4 regions of the Planococcus sp. SE5232 genome follow, and region 3 is predicted to be linked to each of the others. Evidence: riboswitches for the same ligand, from Rfam matches in the RefSeq annotation. Region 3 holds a riboswitch; each other region holds the start of a gene.

Region 1 (4,760 bases), 1.3 Mb from region 3:
AGAAAAAATAAGGATGTAGTGCCACCAAAAGGGACAGAAGCTGCCTCTTCAAATGTCATATTGTCCGGTTTTATAGCAATTGCCCCTTTTTCTTTAATACATACGTATTCAGCGTTTGCCCCTAGATTTCCTCCTGTTCCGCAAAATACAAAATCCCCTTCTTTAAATGACTGGACATCTTTTCCAGTCGCTTCTACTTCCCCGGATAGCTCTGAACCCAAAATCCCGATTTTAGGTTTTTTTAGGCCATAGAAAAACCTGACAGCAAACGGATCTGCCCTCCGGACTTTGCAGTCTCCGGAAGTTGCAGTAGTTGCATGAACCTTTATCAGAACTTCGTCATTTTTAGGGACGGGCTTTTCCACTTCCCTAAGTTCCATAACTTCTGGAGGTCCGTAGGTTTTGTGAACACTGGCTTTCATAAAGAAACACTCCCTTCAATACTTGGTTTCACGGGTATCATTTCAGGTATTTTCTTACCTTTAACCAACAACCATATAGCCAACGCCAATTCTCCTATCTCCCGGGGATCGCTACGATCAATAAAAAAAGGGTCGCATAATCGCTGTAATTGGAAAGCAAAACCTATGCAAAGTTATCAATCAGATAACCAAGCCCCGCAAGCATTACCAAAACTCCAATAGTTTTAGGCATGAAATCTGATTTGAAAACCAAATAACCAATAAAAAGCAACTGAAAGCCAAAGAAAACGAGGCCAATTAGCCACCCATTATTAAAGGCATCAATCAGCAACATAACCTGAGCTTGCAATTGGCTTGTTTCCATCACCCCCAACTACATTTCTCCTCCTATCAATTGTAAAACGCTTAAAAAATTGAACATGGCTGCTGCAAAAATGGCTGTAAAAACCAATCTGAATCCAGCTGCCAGCAACGAAAAGTTTTTATTTACTTGTCTTAATAGAATGTAAAGTGACCAGGACACAACGACATTCAGAAGAAGCACGATAATGAAATCCGCAATGCCAAAACGGAACAACAAGTCATCGGTAAGAAGGTTCTCCACGGTTGCTGCTGCATTTTCAGGTACGACCAGGCTTTCAAACACAAAAAAATTAGCGAAGAGGGCGATGATTGCCATCAGCAGCAAACTGAACCCTGTAATTCGCGCATAATAAAGTTATGATTTTTCTGGCCTAACGCTCTTCATTTTAATCTCTTTAACTCTTCGTTTCGACTTCACAAAATGAATAAAATAATAAAATCATAAGAGTTTTCCAGACTTATGATGCTATTTTTGAAAACATCGTATGTAAATTCCTACTAGTATAAAATCAATCCTTCTTCTCAACTACATTTCGAGTATAAGTTCCTACATTATTGTATGCTTTACGCACTCTCCTAATTTCTTTGAATGAGTCGTCCCCAGGCCTTAGCTTAGAGTAATCAAGTAGTAATAACTACTGTAGTAATAACTACTGTTGTATTTTGAGTTCTTAAGAAAGATTGTTCTTTCCTATGTAGTTGAGGAGAAATATAACGTTTAGCTCATAAACTCCTGCTACCTCTTCACTTCTCGTTCTTCCTTTTTTAAAAATGCGGCTAAAACAGTAAAATACATTTCACGACTCTTTTATACTTTCCGAAAGATGATATTAGGAATTATACTCTTATCGAGACTACTAATGATATTAAAACACAAAATTAAGAATTTTCACATTTTTTCATTTCAACCCTAGACCTCTAATCAATTGTTAACAATTCCAAATACCTTTCTTTTTTTCAAACAGCGATTTAATTCAACGCCAATGTAAAAAAGAAACTCTTTTAGCTTTGCTAATAATTTTCTTTACATAGCATCAACACCAGGACTTCCTTCATTTCAATCCGGTCGTAAAAGTAAACTTTTACGAACGCATTGAAAACAGCTGAAAATGACCTAAAACGGTGTTCGTAAACATGTTAAAACACTTTACGAATGTTCGCGAATTTACATGTATTTTTACGAACGTTTTCCAGGCATATTTAAGGGAAATGGGTATTTTAAAGGTAAACTATGGAACATCTTAAATTTGGTTGCATACGTGTAAGCAGCAAAATCAAAATGAAGCCGCCAAAAGAAGCCATGCAAAAAATGGGCATCAATAAATAACGGGATATCTATCTGGACAAGCAAAGTGGAAAGAATTTTGAACGAGCAAACTATCAATTGTTGAAACAGATATTGTCGTACTGGATATCCCATTACTCGATACAATGCAAAACAAAGATAGCATAGGAACGTTTATTGCCGATTTGGTTCTGCAGGTTCAATCCTGGATGACAGAAGAGGATTGTGGACGCATTCGAAAGCGGCAGTGGAAGGAATCGATCTGGCGTTACAAAATGACGTTCAGTTTGGAAGGTCTACCGCTTTTGTTGCAGAAGAATTTAGAGAAGCTGATTAAAATGAGGGACGGAGATATTATGTGAAAAATAACGGTGAAAGTCACAAATATATTTCATTGGGCGCTATATGTGTATATATTCTCCCATCAACTTACTAAGCACCGGCGCGTCTCAAGGCTCGGCGGAGCAATAAGACGAATTCTCTTTTTCAACTTAGTGCTTGAGCCAATGAGGAGCCAGGCGTTCCTGGGGCCTCATTGGCGACGAGCTTGCGCAGGAGCAATCGTCTTTGCCCTATCCAAAGCGACCGATACGATTCCAGCACATCAATCCAAACTGCCACTTCGCACATCTTTCCAATCTTCCTCTTTACATCTCCTACCACTTCCTCTACACTAAACCCATCGGGAACAACCCGAACACAAAAACCGCATACCGTTTACTGCACTAGGGGTGCCCATTATGGCTGAGATGCAAGCGCAAGCTTCGATCCCTTAAGACTCGATCAGGATAATACCTGCGTGAGGAAGTGTGGCGTATTTCTGAAATAATTCCTTTTGATTATTTGTAGATTATGGCTGCATCTTCGCGGATGCAGCCTTTTTTGTGCAAATTTTTAGGAGGAATGTCGATATGGAACCATTGCAATGCGGGACCAGCCCGATAGTCGGATTTCGCTTCTCGCTGCATCCGATGACCGGCGGTTTCATCAAAGTCATCAAAGGAGCCTTGAACGAAACGGACACGTCGAACGTCTGGATGCACACCGATGACGTCTCAACCGTCATTCGCGGCAAACAGAATCACGTCTTCAACGTCGCGAAAGCACTGGCGTTGCATACTGCAAAAACCGGAGAGCACGTCGCATTGTCCGGCACCTTCTCGATCGGCTGCCCCGGCGATTCATCCGGGGACGTCTATTTGGAAAAAGACGATGTGCTGTTGAACACCGACGACACGAAGCAATACGTCTCTTCCCAGTTTGCGCTGTACCCGATGAACAATCCGGATTACATGGCGGTCATCTACCGGGAAGTGGACCGCGCTAAAAAGCAGGGCGTCTTCAACGACTCAATGCATTACGCAAGCGGCATCCATGGCGATATCCATGACGTCTTCGCCTTTTACGAAGAAGCATTCACCAATGCGCGTTCCGAAGAACACCGCCACTTGGTGATGACGGTATCGATGAGCATCAACAGCCCGTCCCACGGAGGTGCGTAAGATGCTGAAATCGTGGAAATTAAAAGAAGTGGTGTTGATGTCCCTGTTTGCGGTCGTTTTCGGTATCATCTACTTGCTGTTTGTCCATGCAGCCAACATATGGGCTGCAGTCATCGGCCCTCTCGCCTATGAATGGATGTTCGGCATCTGGTTCATCGTATCGATCATCTGCATGTACATCATCCGCAAACCGGGCGCTGCCTTTATGTCCGAAACGATGGCCGCTGCAATCGAAGTATTGATCGGCAATGCCATGGGCCCCCGCCTGATTCTTTCCGGCGTCATTCAAGGGCTCGGTGCTGAAGCCGCGTTCGCATTGACCGGCTATAAGCATTTCAACATCCTGGTGCTGATGCTTGCCGGCATCGGTTCAGCCGTCTTCAGCTTCGTCTACGGATATTTCATCTCGGGCTATGCAGCACTCGATCCTTCTTTTGTCGCGTTGATGTTCACTATCCGAGTCCTCAGCGGCGCCATCATCGCAGGAATCGGCGGCAAGTATATCGGAGATGCTTTACTTGCGACCGGTTCCCTGCGTGGCTATGCAATTGCACGTGCGAAAAAAGGTGATATTAATGCCTGATGAAATCTTCTCTTTAAATGGTCTATCGTTCCGCTTTCCGGAAGATGAAGCGAAGACCTTGACCGGCATAACCTTTTCGGTCTACCGGGGCGAGCGGCTGGTCTTAACCGGCCCAAGCGGCTGCGGAAAAAGTACCTTGTTGTATTTGCTGAATCGTTTATATCCGGAGAACTGCGACGGTCTGGTCGATGGTGAGATTTTATTGTTCGGAAAGCCTGCAGCTGACTATGCCGCCGGGGAAATCAATCACCGCGTGGCAACTGTTTTCCAGGATCCGGATTCACAGTTCTGCATGCCGACCGTGGAAGAAGAGCTTGCATTCACGCTGGAAAATCTGCAGACATCATATGATGAAATGGACCCGCGCATCCAGGCAGTTTTGGAGCTGACCCAATTGACGCACCTGCGGCATACTATTATCCAATCCTTGTCCGGAGGGATGAAACAGCGCGTCGCTACTGCTTGTGCGCTGATCATGGATCCCGAGGTTCTATTGCTTGATGAGCCGTTGTCTCACCTAGATCCGTATACCGCCAAACAATTCGTCCAGTGGCTCGAACAGCTGCAGCAACAAGCCAATTTGACCATCGTTGCAGTCGAACACC
Region 2 (4,760 bases), on a different contig from region 3:
GTGTTAGACAGCATCCAAACCGATGAGGCAAAGGAAGTACTGGCATCCGCCAATCTGATTACCGTATCAGCAGGGGCGAATGATCTGCTGCGTCTCGTACAGAATGATTCAGTACAGGGATCGCTGACGTTCCAGCAGGTGCAGGCGGATTTTGCACTCAATGATGCACGCAAGAACATGGAGCTGATTTTGGCTGAGCTTACGGAGCAATCTCCGGACGCAGCGGTTTATGTAATGGGTTATTATTTTGCCTATCCGCATGTGCGTGACAGCCAAAAGAGCGGAACGGCCAAACAGCTTGACCGTCTCAATCAAATTCTCCAGGAGTCTGCTGAAAAGGCAGGAGCCGTTTTTGTATCAGTAGACAAGCCATTTGGTGAAAATGCCGTAGATAAAGTTCCGAATGCAGCCGACGTCCATCCGAATGCAGTCGGCTACCAGGCGATGGCCAATGCGTTCTTCGATGAATACCAGGCAGCTTGGACAGTCGAGGACTTGGAATTGCCACCGCCGAACCCATTGTCTTTCGAGCAGATAATGGAAGCACAGGATCAAGAAGAGCAAGATGGCCAAGACCAAGAGGCTAATGATTCGGAAGAAACAGCACAGCGCCCATCTGAAAGCAGCCCAACCGGCTACTTTGCATTGCGCGAAGCAATGCCTTATTATATCTAGAAAAGCGTAAGCAGCCGTCAAGCCCCGACAAGCGCTGGAAGCCTTGCCGGTAATGGCGTTCTTCAGCCATTGCTGGAAAGGCTGAAGCGACTCGAGGGGCTGGCTGCTGGAGCTGGACAAAGAAAAGCGTAAGCGCCCATTTAGAGGAACGTAAGCTAAAAGCGCAACTTCCTGTCGCAACGCTTACATGATCCGCATCCTGCGGACCTCCAATTCTTTATAAAACTCAAAAAAACGTTCCGGCATATTTTATGCCGGAACGTTTTTTGGTTTAGCGTTTTTTATCACGCGATGTAGATTGTTTGGAAGCTGGTTGTCCAGCTTTTCCTTGTTTTCTTTTATTTAATACTTTACGGATGATCGGGTAAGCGATGGGACCGTATTTTATCGCAGATTTCACTAGTCTTCCAATTGCCATTTAAATCTCTCCATTCATGGGGTTAGTTATTGTTATTTTCCCGAATTTTGCAGAATGCAAACCTATTTAAGCAGATTGGGCATGAGCCAAGAGGATATCCTTGTACGCATGGACGCTTGAAATCGTTACGTATTCAGCATTGCCATGCCAATCATCGCCGCTTGGACCGAATTCTATTGCCCCTTCGCCGCCGGTCACCGCTGCATAATAACGCGTATCTGCAGCGCCATGCTGGCCGAATAAAACAGGTTCCTGATCTGTAGTATCCAGAATCGCCTTTTGCAGGCTCTGGATATAGGGATTTTCTTTTGTTGTTGTCAGGGCTGGGGTAGATCCTGACGCTTTGTAGTCCATATCGAGATCCAAGGTTTCAGCCAAGTCTGCCAATTGGCGAACGATCTCGTCTTTGTCCTGTCCGGGCATGAAGCGGATATCATAGGACATTTCGCACGTTTCAGGAACCACATTGTAACGGTCTCCTGCTTTGATGATCGGCAAATTGACGGAAGGCTGCTCGTAATATTCCGTTGATTCTTTTCTGAAAGGAAGCTCAGAGATAGCCATGTGGAATTTCATCGCAGATTCAATGGCGTTGATGCCTTCCCAAGGACGGCTCCCGTGGGCCGGTTTGCCTTTGAACGTCATATCCATCCGCAGGATACCTTTGGATTGCAGGCCAACTTTCAATCCCGTAGGTTCACCGCAAATGACGAAGTCACCATGGAAGCCTTGTTCGACCAGCCACTTGGAAGTGTTTCGGCCGCCAATCTCTTCGTCCGTTACAATATGCAGCTGCACCGTGCGCTCTAGGCCGGAACTGTCCAGCTCGATAAAGGCCTGCATCATCGCGGCAACTCCGGCTTTCATGTCAGCGGCGCCGCGGCCATAGATGCGGTCCTGCTCTTCGACTGGGACAAACTGTTCTTTATGGCCAGGAACGACGTCGACGTGGCCATTCCAAACGATGGTCTCGGTGCCTTGCCCTTTAGCGGCAGTCAGCATCAGATAACCTTTATTGTCATGGACAGTAACGGTTTCTCCTTTGGATTTCAGCCAATCTGCACAAAAAAGAAGAGCTTCATTGGCTCCATCTTTAGTATCGCTTTGAATTTTAATCAGTTCCTTCAACAATTCAATCATATTTTCGGCAAGCCCAGAATCCCGGCTGCCTTCACCACCTTTCAACTATCTTCATCATGTAATTCTTTACCCTATCAGGCTATCTTAAAACAGCCTTGCACAAAATGAAACCCTTGTGTACAATACAGGTGAATGCTAAATATCTGTATACACCACAAGGGGAGCTTTTGCTGAGAGTGAACATTTGTTCTTACCCTTTGAACCTGTAAGTTAACACTTGCGCAGGGATGTGGATGGAAACCGGCCCTTACAACGGCGACAGGCTCTGTCCTGTCGCCGTTTTTAATATGGTTTTATTCACGGCCCTTCTGGTGATGTGCATAACACATTAAAGGAGGAAGTCATGAGAAATAAAAAAGTATTGTTGATGATGGAAATTGCCATTTTCGCAGCTCTTGGATTTGTGTTGGATTTCGTTTCTTTCCGGATGCCACAGGGGGGTTCAGTCAGCCTGGTGATGATTCCAATTGTATTGATCGCTTTCAGAAGAGGCGTCGGTGCCGGAGTGCTGACAGGATTCCTGGTCGGGCTGCTGCAGATTGTCTCAGGGTTTATCTCTGTGGCGCCCTTGTCTTTCGGATTCGTCGTCATGCAGGTCATATTGGATTATCTTCTCGCCTACGGAGTCGTGGGGCTGGCGGGTGTCATGCGTGGGAAGTATCTGCAGCATGCACATGCCAAGCAAACAGGGAAGATGCTGACGGCTGTTGTTGCCGGTGTGTTACTTGCTTCTGCGCTGCGCTACCTCGTCCATGTCATTACCGGCATCCTGTTCTTCGGCATGTTTGCTGAAGGCAATGTGGTCATTTACTCGGTGATTTATAATGCAACGTATATGATCCCGGTATTTTTGCTTGCCGCCTTTGTCTGTGCTGCGCTTTTTGCAGCAGCTCCGAGACTGGTGGATGCTGAAGCTTGAAATATGGAAGGCTGTCCTCGGACAGCCTTCTTTTTTTATGTCGATTTTCCCGGATTTATTGAAACGGGTCAGGAGCCCCTGATTTAATTTTGTGGTATAATTCTTGAATAGAAAAGCTTGAAAGAAGGGTCATTGATGATAGCAACTAATGAAAAAGATATTGAAATGTTGAAAAAAGCCGGCCAAATGGTGGCTGAAATTCGTGAAGCGATGAAGGCGGCTACTAAAGCTGGAGTCACTACGAAGGAAATTGACGAATTGGGCGGCAAATTGTTCGAAGAGCTGGGCGGCGTTTCCGGACCTAAATCAGAGTATGATTTTCCTGGATTCACCTGCATCAGTGTCAACGAAGAAGTGGCACACGGAATTCCGGGTGACCGCGTGATCCAAGACGGCGATATCGTCAATATCGACGTTTCTGGCTCATACGAAGGATTCTTCTCCGATACCGGCATTTCCTTTGTTGTAGGCGAAGGGCATGCGGACAAGGAAAAAATCTGTGAAGCTGCAGCTTCAGCTTTCGATCGCGCGATGACAAAAGTCAAAGCCGGTGCAAAGCTTAACCAAATTGGTAAAGCAGTGGAACGTGAGGCGAAAGAGCAGGGCTTGTTCGTTATCAAGAATTTGACCGGCCATGGCATCGGCAAATCGCTGCATGAAGCTCCACAGCACATCCTGAATTATTACGATGCGTGGGAGACGACCATCCTGAAAGAAGGCATGGTGCTGGCTGTAGAGCCGTTTATCTCGCAAAAGGCCGAGCACATTGTGGAATCAGGCGATGGCTGGACATTCATCACACCGGATCAGTCATTGGTGGCGCAAATCGAGCATACTGTGCTCGTTACAAAAGGCGAGCCGATCCTGCTGACCAAAATGGATAAATAAGAATTGTAAAAAAATCAAGGGATCCGGAGCAAATGCCGGATCCCTTTTGTTTTTCGATTTATTATCAAAGTCTGGAAACGAAAAACTGTGGACACCCTTTAGAATCGGGTTGCCCACAGTTTTACTGAACTGCTGGGGCAGTTCTTTTTTTAATTAGCAGAATACCGGTCAAAATGACGCCGCTCAGGAAAAGGGCGGCCGTTGTCACCAGCATTTCATCTGTCCCATGCTTTACGGCAATTCCGATGAACGCCCAAATGAAGACCAAAGCAAAGGGGATATCCGCATGATGGAAACGGATGTGCAAAGCAAGTGCCGTGGCGACCGTCAGCATGATCACCGTCCATAGCTGGTCACTGAGTCCCCAGCCACTCCAATTATAGTACGTCAGGACAAAACTGATATTGGCGATGGTTGCGACACTGATCCAACCCATGTTGATTGAAATCGGCAGCCGTTCAGTAATCTTTCTTTCTGAATTGCTGTATTGCAGATAAAGGGCGATCAATGCCACCAAGTAGCCGAGCATTGCAATGATTGACCAGGCGAAGAATTCATAATGCCACAAAAGCAGCCAGGTGATATTGAAAATGCAGCTTAAGATGAAAAATAAGGCAATCTTGGATGAGGGAGTTTCTCCCTTTCTTAACCGCACCCAGAAAGCGATGATCCAAACAGCCAATAAAAGATAGATGATGGACCAAATTGAAAATACGTAAC
Region 3 (4,760 bases):
TTCCTGTCCTTTGGCCAACTGTGCGGTCACGGCCGCTGCAAAGGTGCAGCCTGTCCCATGTGTCTGATCCGTTGCAACCCGGGTTGAGCGGTACAACAGCGATTCTCCGTTATCCTGCAATAAGTAATCCTCTGCATATTCAGGGTCGCTCCCATGTCCGCCTTTGATGACGACAGCCTCTGCTCCCAGCGATAAAATCTTTTCAGCAGCCCGCCGGCGGCTGAAGGAATCTGTGATTGCGATGCCTGTCAGCGCTTCTGCCTCCGGGATGTTCGGCGTTACCAGCAAAGCCAGCGGCAGCAAGTGGACTTTAAGCGCTTCCACTGCCTCCTGCTGCAACAAATTGGCACCGCCCTTCGCAATCATCACCGGGTCTACTATCAGATTTCCCCACCCATACTCTCGAACGGCCGCAGCAGTTTCCTTAATGATTTCCGGATTGAACAGCATGCCCGTTTTCACAGCCGCAATCTCGAAATCACTTCCCACTGCCTTCAATTGCGTCTTTACAGCCTGAGACGACATTGGGTAGATGTCTGTGACTCCCGTCGTATTCTGAGCCGTCACGGCCGTGATTACAGATGTGCCATAGACACCGAGCTCCTGAAATGTTTTCAGGTCCGCCTGGATCCCGGCGCCTCCTCCAGAATCCGATCCGGCTATCGTCAACGTTTGTGGAATTTTACTCATAGTATTTCCTCCTATAAATAGACATGTTCTTTCACTTCACTGTCCGTCAGCCTGGCAAGTTGATTGAGGAAAGCGACTTGAAAATCCCCTGGAAGAACTGCAGACTTCGCGGCCTTCTGTCCAGCAATCGCATAAAAGTGCAGCGCATTGCCGACAGTCTTTAAAGGATCCTCTGGTTGGACTGCCAAGGCTGCAGCCACAATACTGCTGAGCAAACAGCCCGTTCCCGTAATCGAAGCCATGATCGGATCACCAAAAGAAATTTCCGTTACACTTTTTCCGTCTGTGACAATATCCGTTTTTCCAGTGACTGCGACTACCAACCCTAATTTCTGAGCAGTGGAGACGGCAAGTTCTCTGACGTCCAGGAGCCCTTCTCCGGCATCAACACCTTTTGACTGCCACTGTTTCCCGGCTATAGCTGCAAGCTCTCCTGCGTTGCACCGAAGGACGCTGACGTCAACTGTGTCCAGAATTTCGCGGACCGCCTGCTTTCGAAAGTTACTGGCTCCTACGCCGACAGGATCCAGGACCACAGGTATTCCCAGCCGATTGGCCGATACTCCGGCAATCAGCATACTTTTCAAAGATTGTGCATGTAAAGTTCCGATATTCAACGACAACGCCTTCGACATTGCAGCAAGTTCTGCCGCTTCTTCAGGTGCTTCTCCCATGATCGGGGATGCACCGATCGCCAGCAGCCCATTGGCTTGAAAATTGGAAACAACATGATTGGTGATGCAATGGACAAGCGGATTTTCACTTCTTATCTGCTGGAGCATATTAGACACCTACTTTGTCGATGGAATCTACGGACCAGGATTCTTTTTTCCAAGCCTGATCCCAGAAATTCCATTCATAATAGCTGCTCTTCCGGAAACGGTTTTTCAACTCCTGCCGGCGCGTTTCCGGCAGCCCTTCTGCCAGCCTGTCCATACGGGCAATCTGTTCGTTGACTAATGCCCCAAACTCCTCGGAACCATAAGTTGCGATCCACCGGTTGTAGATCGGATGATCGGGTTCCGCATTTTTCAACCGCTCTCCAATTTCGTAATAAAGCCAGTAGCAAGGTAAAATGGACGCCAGCACATCCGCTAAATCGCCTTCGGATGAGCGGTACATATGCGATACATAGGCGTAAGCGGTCGGAGAAGGTTCAAAAACAGTCCACTCTTCTTCAGTGACTTCGAGAATTTCCATGAACGATTCATGAAGCGCCAGCTCAGCACTGCAGGTATGTGCAGAATGGATGGCAAAACGCTGAGTGGTTTCCAGATCTGCAGCTTTGGATGCGCCAATAGCCTGCACTTTCGCAAAATGCGTCAAATAATAGGCATCCTGCATTACATAAAAGCGAAATCTATCAATCGGCAACGTCCCGTCTTCGATTCCTTTCACAAATGGGTGATCAAAACTAGCTTGCCACAGGGTGTCGCATTCTTTTCTTACTTCTTTGCAAAATGCCATTTCTCCATCTCCTTTTCTTCCACAAAACAAAAAACACCGCTTCCCAGTAAAGGGAAGCGGCGTATGCAGTCGATAATGGAAATAGCAGACGGCCGCCACTTCCCTCCGCTGGTATGATCCAGATCAGGTTCAAAGGGTCCAGGCTTATGCCCGTCTCAGCCGATATCCGGCTCCCCTAGTGGTGTTTTTTAGTTGTGTTTTCGAAATCACTATATCATAGTTTCAGAAAATTCTACAGCTTTTATGCGATTTCCCGTTTCCTCATCAAAAAAGTGTACGTGGCTCATATCAAAAGCAAGCGTTGCCGTATCACCCGCTTCAATTGTGGTAGAAGCATCAATGCGTGCGATGAATTCCTGATCCGCATATACGGCATAGAGGATGGTTTCAGCCCCTGTCAATTCAGAAACTGTAATGGTCGCTTCGAATTCACTTGCTGGGAAACCCGACAAATCTTCGTTATTGACATGAATATGTTCCGGCCGGATGCCTAAAGTCACCGCCTTGCCATCATACCCTTCATTTCTCAGCATCGTCATTACAGATGAGGGAATATCAATCACTTTATCCCCCATCAAATAGGTACCTTTATCAATTCTTCCTTCAAAAAAGTTCATCGCCTTTCTGGGGTTCGGAACTCAGACGCCCCATCATTGACAAAATCGTCGCTGACTTCAATGAATCCCAGGATGAAATCGAAGTCAGACATACGTACAGCCCTTGGGGAGACATCTGGACCAAAGAGCTGGCTGCCATTGCAGCGGGCAATCCTCCTGATGTCGTAATCAATGACATCAACGCTACTGCAATCCGCGGCAAGGAAAATCAGGCCATGAACCTTTCAGAATTCATCGATGAAGATTTCTCAGAAAAATTCTATCCTGAACTTTGGGAGGCTACGCTCTATGAAGGCGATTCTTACGGCATCCCTTTCAATACTGATACGCGCGTCCTCTTCTATAACAAAGACGCCTTTGAAGAAGTCGGTCTGGATCCGGAAGATCCACCGGAAACATGGGCAGAACTGGAAGAATACGCAACTAAGCTGGATGTAAAGGAGAATGGGGAGTATGACCGCCTCGGCTTCTATCCTCTTTGGGGAGTCGGTTACGATGTCTGGCTGCTGAATGCCAACGGCCAAAACTATTTCGGTGAAGACAATAATACAGATACAGTCAACATCAATACAGAAAGAAATGTTGAAGTTTTGAACTGGCTGAAATCTTGGAGAGAAAGAATCGGGGAAGATGTCGTCAATTCATACCAGGCTCAAATCGACAGTCAGCAGGGAAATCCTTTCTTCAGCGGTGATTTGGCTATGATCGTGCAACAGCCGACTTTCTACCAGCAAATCAGCGAATATGCGGAAGACCTGAATTTCGGTGTAGTGCAGCTTCCTGAATACGAACCGGGCAGCGGCCACACGAGTTGGGGCGGCGGTTTCGTAGCTGAAATTCCTGAAGGATCAAGCGATCCGGAAGCCGCATGGGAGTTTATCGAATATCTGACAGGTAAAGAAGCACAGACATACTGGGCAGTGGAAAACTTTGATAATATTGCTAATATCGAAGCGGCAGAAGCAGCTTCAGAATCCGATGAGTTAACGGAAGAAGGCCAGATGGTCTATCAGATTGCAGTTGAAAGCATGGAAGATACTTTGCTCACACCAGCTCCTGTGGAAGCACCAGGGTTCTACAATTACATCAATCCGCAAGTCGATGAATTCTTCTTGGGCCAAAAGACAGCCGAAGAAGCACTTGCACAAGCGGAAGAGGATGTGAAAAATTTAATCGAGGAAAACCAGTGAGCTAGGAGGAAATCCCATGGGAAAAAGAAAATTGACCATGAGGCGTAAGGAAAGCATATACGGCTATATTTTCATTTTGCCGTTTATTGTCGGATTCTTCGCTTTCACTGCCGGGCCTTTATTGTTTTCTTTAGCAGGAAGCTTCACAGACTATAATATTACATCACAGATGAATTTCACCGGAGTGGAAAACTACCAATCGCTCATCACGGAAGATGGTCTTTTTCGGACTTCCCTTTGGAATACAATTTATTACGTTGCGTTTTCCGTCCCTTTGACAACAATAGGCGCTATTTTCATTTCTTCGCTGTTGAATCAGCAGGTCCCAGGCATCCGTTATTTCCGGACCTTGTATTATTTGCCCGCTGTACTGTCAGGTGTCGGCGTTTACCTGCTTTGGATGCAATTGCTTGAACCTGGAACCGGGATGGTCAATCTCGTTCTTGGCTGGGTCGGCATCGACGGTCCGAACTGGCTGTATGATCCGGATTGGACCAAGCCATCCTTAATTTTGATGAAACTTTGGAGTGTCGGCGGATCAATGCTCCTCTATCTTGCCAGTATGCAGGGGGTTTCAAAAAATCTCTATGAAGCAGCTGAAATTGATGGAGCGAGCAGATTGCGCCAATTTTTCCATATTACAATTCCCATGATTACTCCAGTCATATTTTTCGATGTAGTCACCAGCACGATTGGAGGCTTCCAGATTTTCCAGGAAGCCTACATCATGTCAGGGAACGGTGAAGGCGGACCTGCAAATTCCCTGCTGTTCTACAACCTTTATATGTGGAATCAA
Region 4 (4,760 bases), on a different contig from region 3:
GGGTTCGATGCTTCTGAGAAATATCGTTCATGATCATCCGTATATCAAAATTATCGCTTGCATCAATAATCAAATCAATTCCCTCTACCAGCTGTTCCATCTCTTCGACAGAGACATCCATAACAAATGACCGGACTTCCACTTCAGAGTTGATGCGTGACAAGTGTTCTTTAGCTGCAACGGCCTTTGGAATCCGCTGCTTCGCATCCGCCTCGGTGTAGAGTTGCTGACGCTGAAGGTTGCTCCACTCTACATAATCACGGTCCACTATAGTCAGTTTGCCGATACCTGCCCGTACCAGCATTTCTGCACTGCCTGTTCCCAGAGCTCCGGCTCCCACCACTAAAACATGCTTGTTCCTCAGTTTCCGTTGCCCTTCTCTGCCGATCGGTGCAAAAAGCTCCTGTCGTGAATATCGTCCATTCAATTAAAACTCATTCCTTCAACTGGACTGCTGGCAGTGGCATATCGTTTTTGGGGAATTCGTCCAGCTTCAAATCCCAATCTTCCTGCTTCGATCGAAAATTTCATCGCTTCGGCCATTTTTACTGGATCTTTTGCACCGGATACCGCAGTATTCAACAAGACCCCAGCCGCTCCCAATTCCATTGCAATGGCAGCATCTGAAGGTGTTCCTATTCCTGCATCCACAATAACTGGAACCTGGCATTGTTCAATTATGAAAGAAAGATTCAATGGATTGATGATTCCTTGGCCGGAACCGATGGGAGATGCTCCGGGCATGATCGCGTGGCAGCCTAATTCTTCAAGGCGCCTTGCCAGAAGTACATCATCCGACGTATATGGCAATACGGTAAATCCTTCTTTCACTAGCTCTTCCGATGCTTTTAATGTTTCAACTGGATCCGGCAGCAAGGTTTTTAGACACCCGATTACTTCAACTTTAACCATGTCACAAAGGCCCGATGCCTTAGCTAGTTTCGCGATCCGAACCGCTTCTTCCGCTGTCTTCGCTCCAGCTGTATTTGGAAGCAAGGTGTATTTTGTAATATCCAGATTTTCAAGGAAGTTAGGTTGTCCTGCTTCAAAAATATTCATCCGCCGAACTGAAAACGTCAATATTTCTGTACCTGACACATCCACGGCTTTCCTTTGTATATCAAAATCAGGATACTTTCCTGTGCCTAATAATAATCTTGATGAAAATTCGTAACCACCTATTTTTAACATAGTCATCCTCCTCCTACAAAATGCACCAATTCAATTTTATCCCCGAAAGAAATCAGAGTTTCAGCATGCTTCTCTTTCCCAACTATTTCAGCGTTCAATTCAACAATGATCACTTTCTGATTCAATTCAAAATGTCGCAGCAGCTCAGTTACCGTCTCCACCGTATTTGGTACGACCACCCGTTCTCCGTTAACCACCAACTTCATTTTCAACACTTCCTTATCAATTTTTTCTTCTGATCAATCGTTCGATACGAAAAGAAGAGAGATCAAGTGATGGTGTTTTTCCTTCAATCAAATCAGCCATCACTTCTCCCGTAATCGGCGACAGCAAGATCCCATTTCTGTAATGGCCTGTCGCGATAAATAAGCCGCTGTAGTCAGGATGTTCACTCATAAAAGGCAAACCGTCCGCAGTTTGTGGACGTATTCCAGCCCAAGCCCCTTCCCATTCTGCTTCTTCTATAGAAGGCACCAGCTTCTTTGCATTTTCCATCAATAACGAAATGCCTTTTACAGTGGTCTGCGGATTAAATGTATTCGGTATAACGGTTGCGCCTACAATGATTCTCCCGTCTTTCTTCGGCACCAGATAGCAGCCGGAAGTGAAGATCGTGCTGGATAATAACGGCGTTTTTGTCCGCACAGAAAAACATTCCCCCTTTACAGGATGGGTGATAGTCGGTAAACCCATTTTACTTAACAAGACTTCGCTCCATGCCCCCCCTGCCACCACGATATTTGCGCTCATGAAGTCCCCTTCAGATGTAGCGACTCCTGTCATTATGCCCTTAGAAGAGTGAAAGGACTGAACTTCTACATCTTCTTTAATGACAGAACCAAAAGCCTCAGCTGACTTTAAAAACCCTAATGCCAGTTGAGGAGCGGCAACTTGGCCATCTCGTTCTAGATACATGGCTCCCATCACCTCGCTAGATATTGCCGGTTCCCTTCTTCTAGCTTCATCACCCGTAAGCAATTCGGCCCGTTCGTTATTCTGTCTGTGGACTTCCAGGATTCGACGGTGCTCCTGCTGTTCTTTATCGGTTAAGGCGAGCTTCAACATCCCTTTATTGACAAGTTCAATATCAATTCCACTCGCAATCTTCAGCTCATCGGCCAAGCCGTTAAACATCGCCCTGCTGGTCTTCGCTAATAGAAAAAGCGGTCCTTCTCCTTCCAATTCCGCTTGCGCACCAAGCATCCCAGCTGCAGCACCAGATGCTTGACCAGCAAGGCGTCCTTTTTCCAATAACAACACCTCCATTCCTCTTTTCGCCAAACTATAGGCTATTGAACCGCCGATGACTCCACCCCCAACTACAATTGCTTCAAATGTTCTGTTCATAGAAATCCTCTCCTCATAGTACCAGATAAAAACTTTATTTCGCTAAACAGGAACGATAGGATCTTGCAGCCAGCAAAGGATCTTTCGCTTCGAAAATTCCTGACATTACAGCGATCCCTCTCGCTCCAGAGTTGATAACATCCCCAGTATTTCCGGGCGTTATGCCACCAATAGCAATGACTGGAATAGAAACTGATTCAGAAACATTTTTCAGTAGTTCTAAGCCTTTCGGTATCAGTCCAGTTTTTGATGAAGTCGAATAAATATGGCCACATACTACATAATCAGCCCCTTTCTTTTCGGCAAGTTGAGCTTCTTCAATCGCATGCACCGAACACCCAATCGTTAAATGTGTAAAACTTCTTTTCACACAATCTACCGGTAACGAGTGATAAGCCAATTGAACACCTTTTACATTGGAGGCAACGGCAATATCCACTCGGTCGTTTATGATTATTTTTGATAAAGGTACATTTTTATCCACCAACAACTTCACTAATTCCACTACTTCTCTTGCTGTTTTGCTCTTTTCACGTAGATGGATAAAATCAACTTCACGATGAATCCGGCTGATGATTTCTGCCAGTTGTTGTGAGGGGTGCTTATCAGTTGAGATTATATGCAACTCGCCATCTCTCATATATTGCCTCCTTTTATCGACTTTCGGAAAGTTAAAACAAATGAGTTTAATAACAACATAAAAAAACCACTCCAGCGATGGAGTGGTTTTGGGTATATCTACAGAAAAGATTGGACATACATTAACCACTTCCCTACGCTAGTTTCAACTAGATCAGGTTCAAAGGGTCCGGATTTCTCCATCTCAGTCTCAAAAGACTCCCCCAGTGTTTTATATTCAGTTATTTTGAAAATGCTAAAATCTAAAGTAAGCGTAACATCAACATCGCCATTAATCCAGTTCATCTTGTATTCAATCTTTTAAATATTCAGCAATAGAACAAGAAAAAAATAGCTATATCAGACTTTCTGTCTATATCTATTCAGTTCTGACAGGCGTTGAAGCAAGTTTTTTATACCCACACAACAACAACATACAAGCGACCGTTGCAGCTGAAAATGTACCAAAATAGATGATAGGGGAAACAGCGTACCCGAAAGCTGCAGTACTTTGCAGATTTTCTGCATTTTCCCAGGCTTTTGGAATATTGGGTCTGTAGGTGATGGTTTTTACATAGCCCACGGAAAATACAGCTGCAAAATAAAGAAGATGGACAGTTGCGGCCCCAAGCAAAGCCAACCAAATAGTTTTCATTTTCAACTTCCTTTCTTTTATTCCATAATTTAGTATATCAAGTATGTTAAGTCATGTACACAAAAAGAGTGAATTTTCAACCATCAAATTTCCCGGCAGTAAAATAGCCCTGTTTTTTAAACAAGGCCATTTCGTCATACTTCCTTTAAGAAATGAAGCTTTATCCTTCTTCACGTGAATAGCAATTACTTAAAGCAATGGCCTTATCTTTGTTGGTTTCTGTCAGTGCCATTGGATTTATCGGCACCATTTTGCTTATTCATCTTCAACGGAATAAAATAATGGTCAATGCCTTCCCACTGGAGTTCGTTGGATAAAATATCGAAACTGGAATAGAAGAAATCTTGTATAGCTTGACTTGGATCCTCAGACCTGACTGCACTTTCCAAGTCAAGGAAGTATTCGCTCAGTTTTTTATCGTAATACGCCGATTTGGGTTTCAGGTTGGGGTAAGTTAAATCTTTATAGATGAATGGATAGGGCAATACAAAAAATGTCGGGACATCGACTTTGTCGTCTCCCAACCAAAATCCATATTCAATCATCTGCTCATCAAAAGCCGCCTTTTCGATAATTTTGTCTTCCGGAAATGGTTCCATTATGTCTTTGATAATCAATAAAGACACATCAAAGGTGCCCCAAAACAATTGCGGTTTCATTTTCCGGCATCTGAGCGGACCTGCAAATCTCATTTGTTCTCGCAACGCAAAATGGAATAGCTGCAATCCCCTCATCCCATCCTTGTGATTAAATGTCAGAGGGCTATTATCTTCATTCAGGTTCTTTTTATAGGCCATTTCCTGCGGTTTTGGATTGATCATGACATTAATGCCGCCAGAATTCAGAGCTTCCATTATTTCTTCAAAATAATCCTTTATGGATTTGGAGGATTTCAATTCCAAAGATTGAACGTTGCCATCCACATTGAATAGGATTTGGCTGTTCCTGA

Evidence for each region. Region 3 has a riboswitch for thiamine pyrophosphate ahead of tenA (thiaminase II). Riboswitches for the same ligand answer to the same signal wherever they lie in the genome.
Region 1: it holds a riboswitch for thiamine pyrophosphate, as region 3 does, so the genes downstream of both, ACRC6Q_RS08305 (YkoF family thiamine/hydroxymethylpyrimidine-binding protein) here and tenA (thiaminase II) in region 3, are expected to answer to the same signal.
Region 2: it holds a riboswitch for thiamine pyrophosphate, as region 3 does, so the genes downstream of both, thiT (energy-coupled thiamine transporter ThiT) here and tenA (thiaminase II) in region 3, are expected to answer to the same signal.
Region 4: it holds a riboswitch for thiamine pyrophosphate, as region 3 does, so the genes downstream of both, tenI (thiazole tautomerase TenI) here and tenA (thiaminase II) in region 3, are expected to answer to the same signal.

Annotation. Positions count from the first base shown of each region.
Region 1 covers NZ_JBOGCP010000001.1:1,734,352-1,739,111, reverse strand. The annotation lists gene ACRC6Q_RS08315 (NAD(P)-dependent alcohol dehydrogenase) at 1-422, opposite strand, end outside; partial or broken gene ACRC6Q_RS08310 (DUF4386 domain-containing protein) at 586-1,101, opposite strand; TPP riboswitch at 2,788-2,893, shown strand; gene ACRC6Q_RS08305 (YkoF family thiamine/hydroxymethylpyrimidine-binding protein) at 2,982-3,572, shown strand; gene ACRC6Q_RS08300 (ECF transporter S component) at 3,574-4,155, shown strand; gene ACRC6Q_RS08295 (ABC transporter ATP-binding protein) at 4,148-4,760, shown strand, end outside.
Region 2 covers NZ_JBOGCP010000007.1:44,027-48,786, reverse strand. The annotation lists gene ACRC6Q_RS18005 (SGNH/GDSL hydrolase family protein) at 1-675, shown strand, start outside; gene ACRC6Q_RS18000 (hypothetical protein) at 947-1,093, opposite strand; gene ACRC6Q_RS17995 (M20 family metallopeptidase) at 1,160-2,233, opposite strand; TPP riboswitch at 2,381-2,478, shown strand; gene thiT (energy-coupled thiamine transporter ThiT) at 2,577-3,152, shown strand; gene map (type I methionyl aminopeptidase) at 3,288-4,040, shown strand; gene ACRC6Q_RS17980 (tryptophan-rich sensory protein) at 4,162-4,760, opposite strand, start outside.
Region 3 covers NZ_JBOGCP010000001.1:461,972-466,731, reverse strand. The annotation lists gene thiD (bifunctional hydroxymethylpyrimidine kinase/phosphomethylpyrimidine kinase) at 1-690, opposite strand, end outside; gene thiM (hydroxyethylthiazole kinase) at 702-1,472, opposite strand; gene tenA (thiaminase II) at 1,474-2,157, opposite strand; TPP riboswitch at 2,241-2,344, opposite strand; gene ACRC6Q_RS02160 (TOBE domain-containing protein) at 2,367-2,720, opposite strand; gene ACRC6Q_RS02155 (ABC transporter substrate-binding protein) at 2,702-3,964, shown strand; gene ACRC6Q_RS02150 (carbohydrate ABC transporter permease) at 3,981-4,760, shown strand, end outside.
Region 4 covers NZ_JBOGCP010000002.1:142,294-147,053, forward strand. The annotation lists gene ACRC6Q_RS09540 (thiazole biosynthesis adenylyltransferase ThiF) at 1-427, opposite strand, end outside; gene ACRC6Q_RS09545 (thiazole synthase) at 424-1,191, opposite strand; gene thiS (sulfur carrier protein ThiS) at 1,194-1,397, opposite strand; gene thiO (glycine oxidase ThiO) at 1,414-2,538, opposite strand; gene tenI (thiazole tautomerase TenI) at 2,573-3,178, opposite strand; TPP riboswitch at 3,292-3,392, opposite strand; gene ACRC6Q_RS09565 (hypothetical protein) at 3,536-3,811, opposite strand; gene ACRC6Q_RS09570 (DUF5996 family protein) at 4,015-4,760, opposite strand, start outside.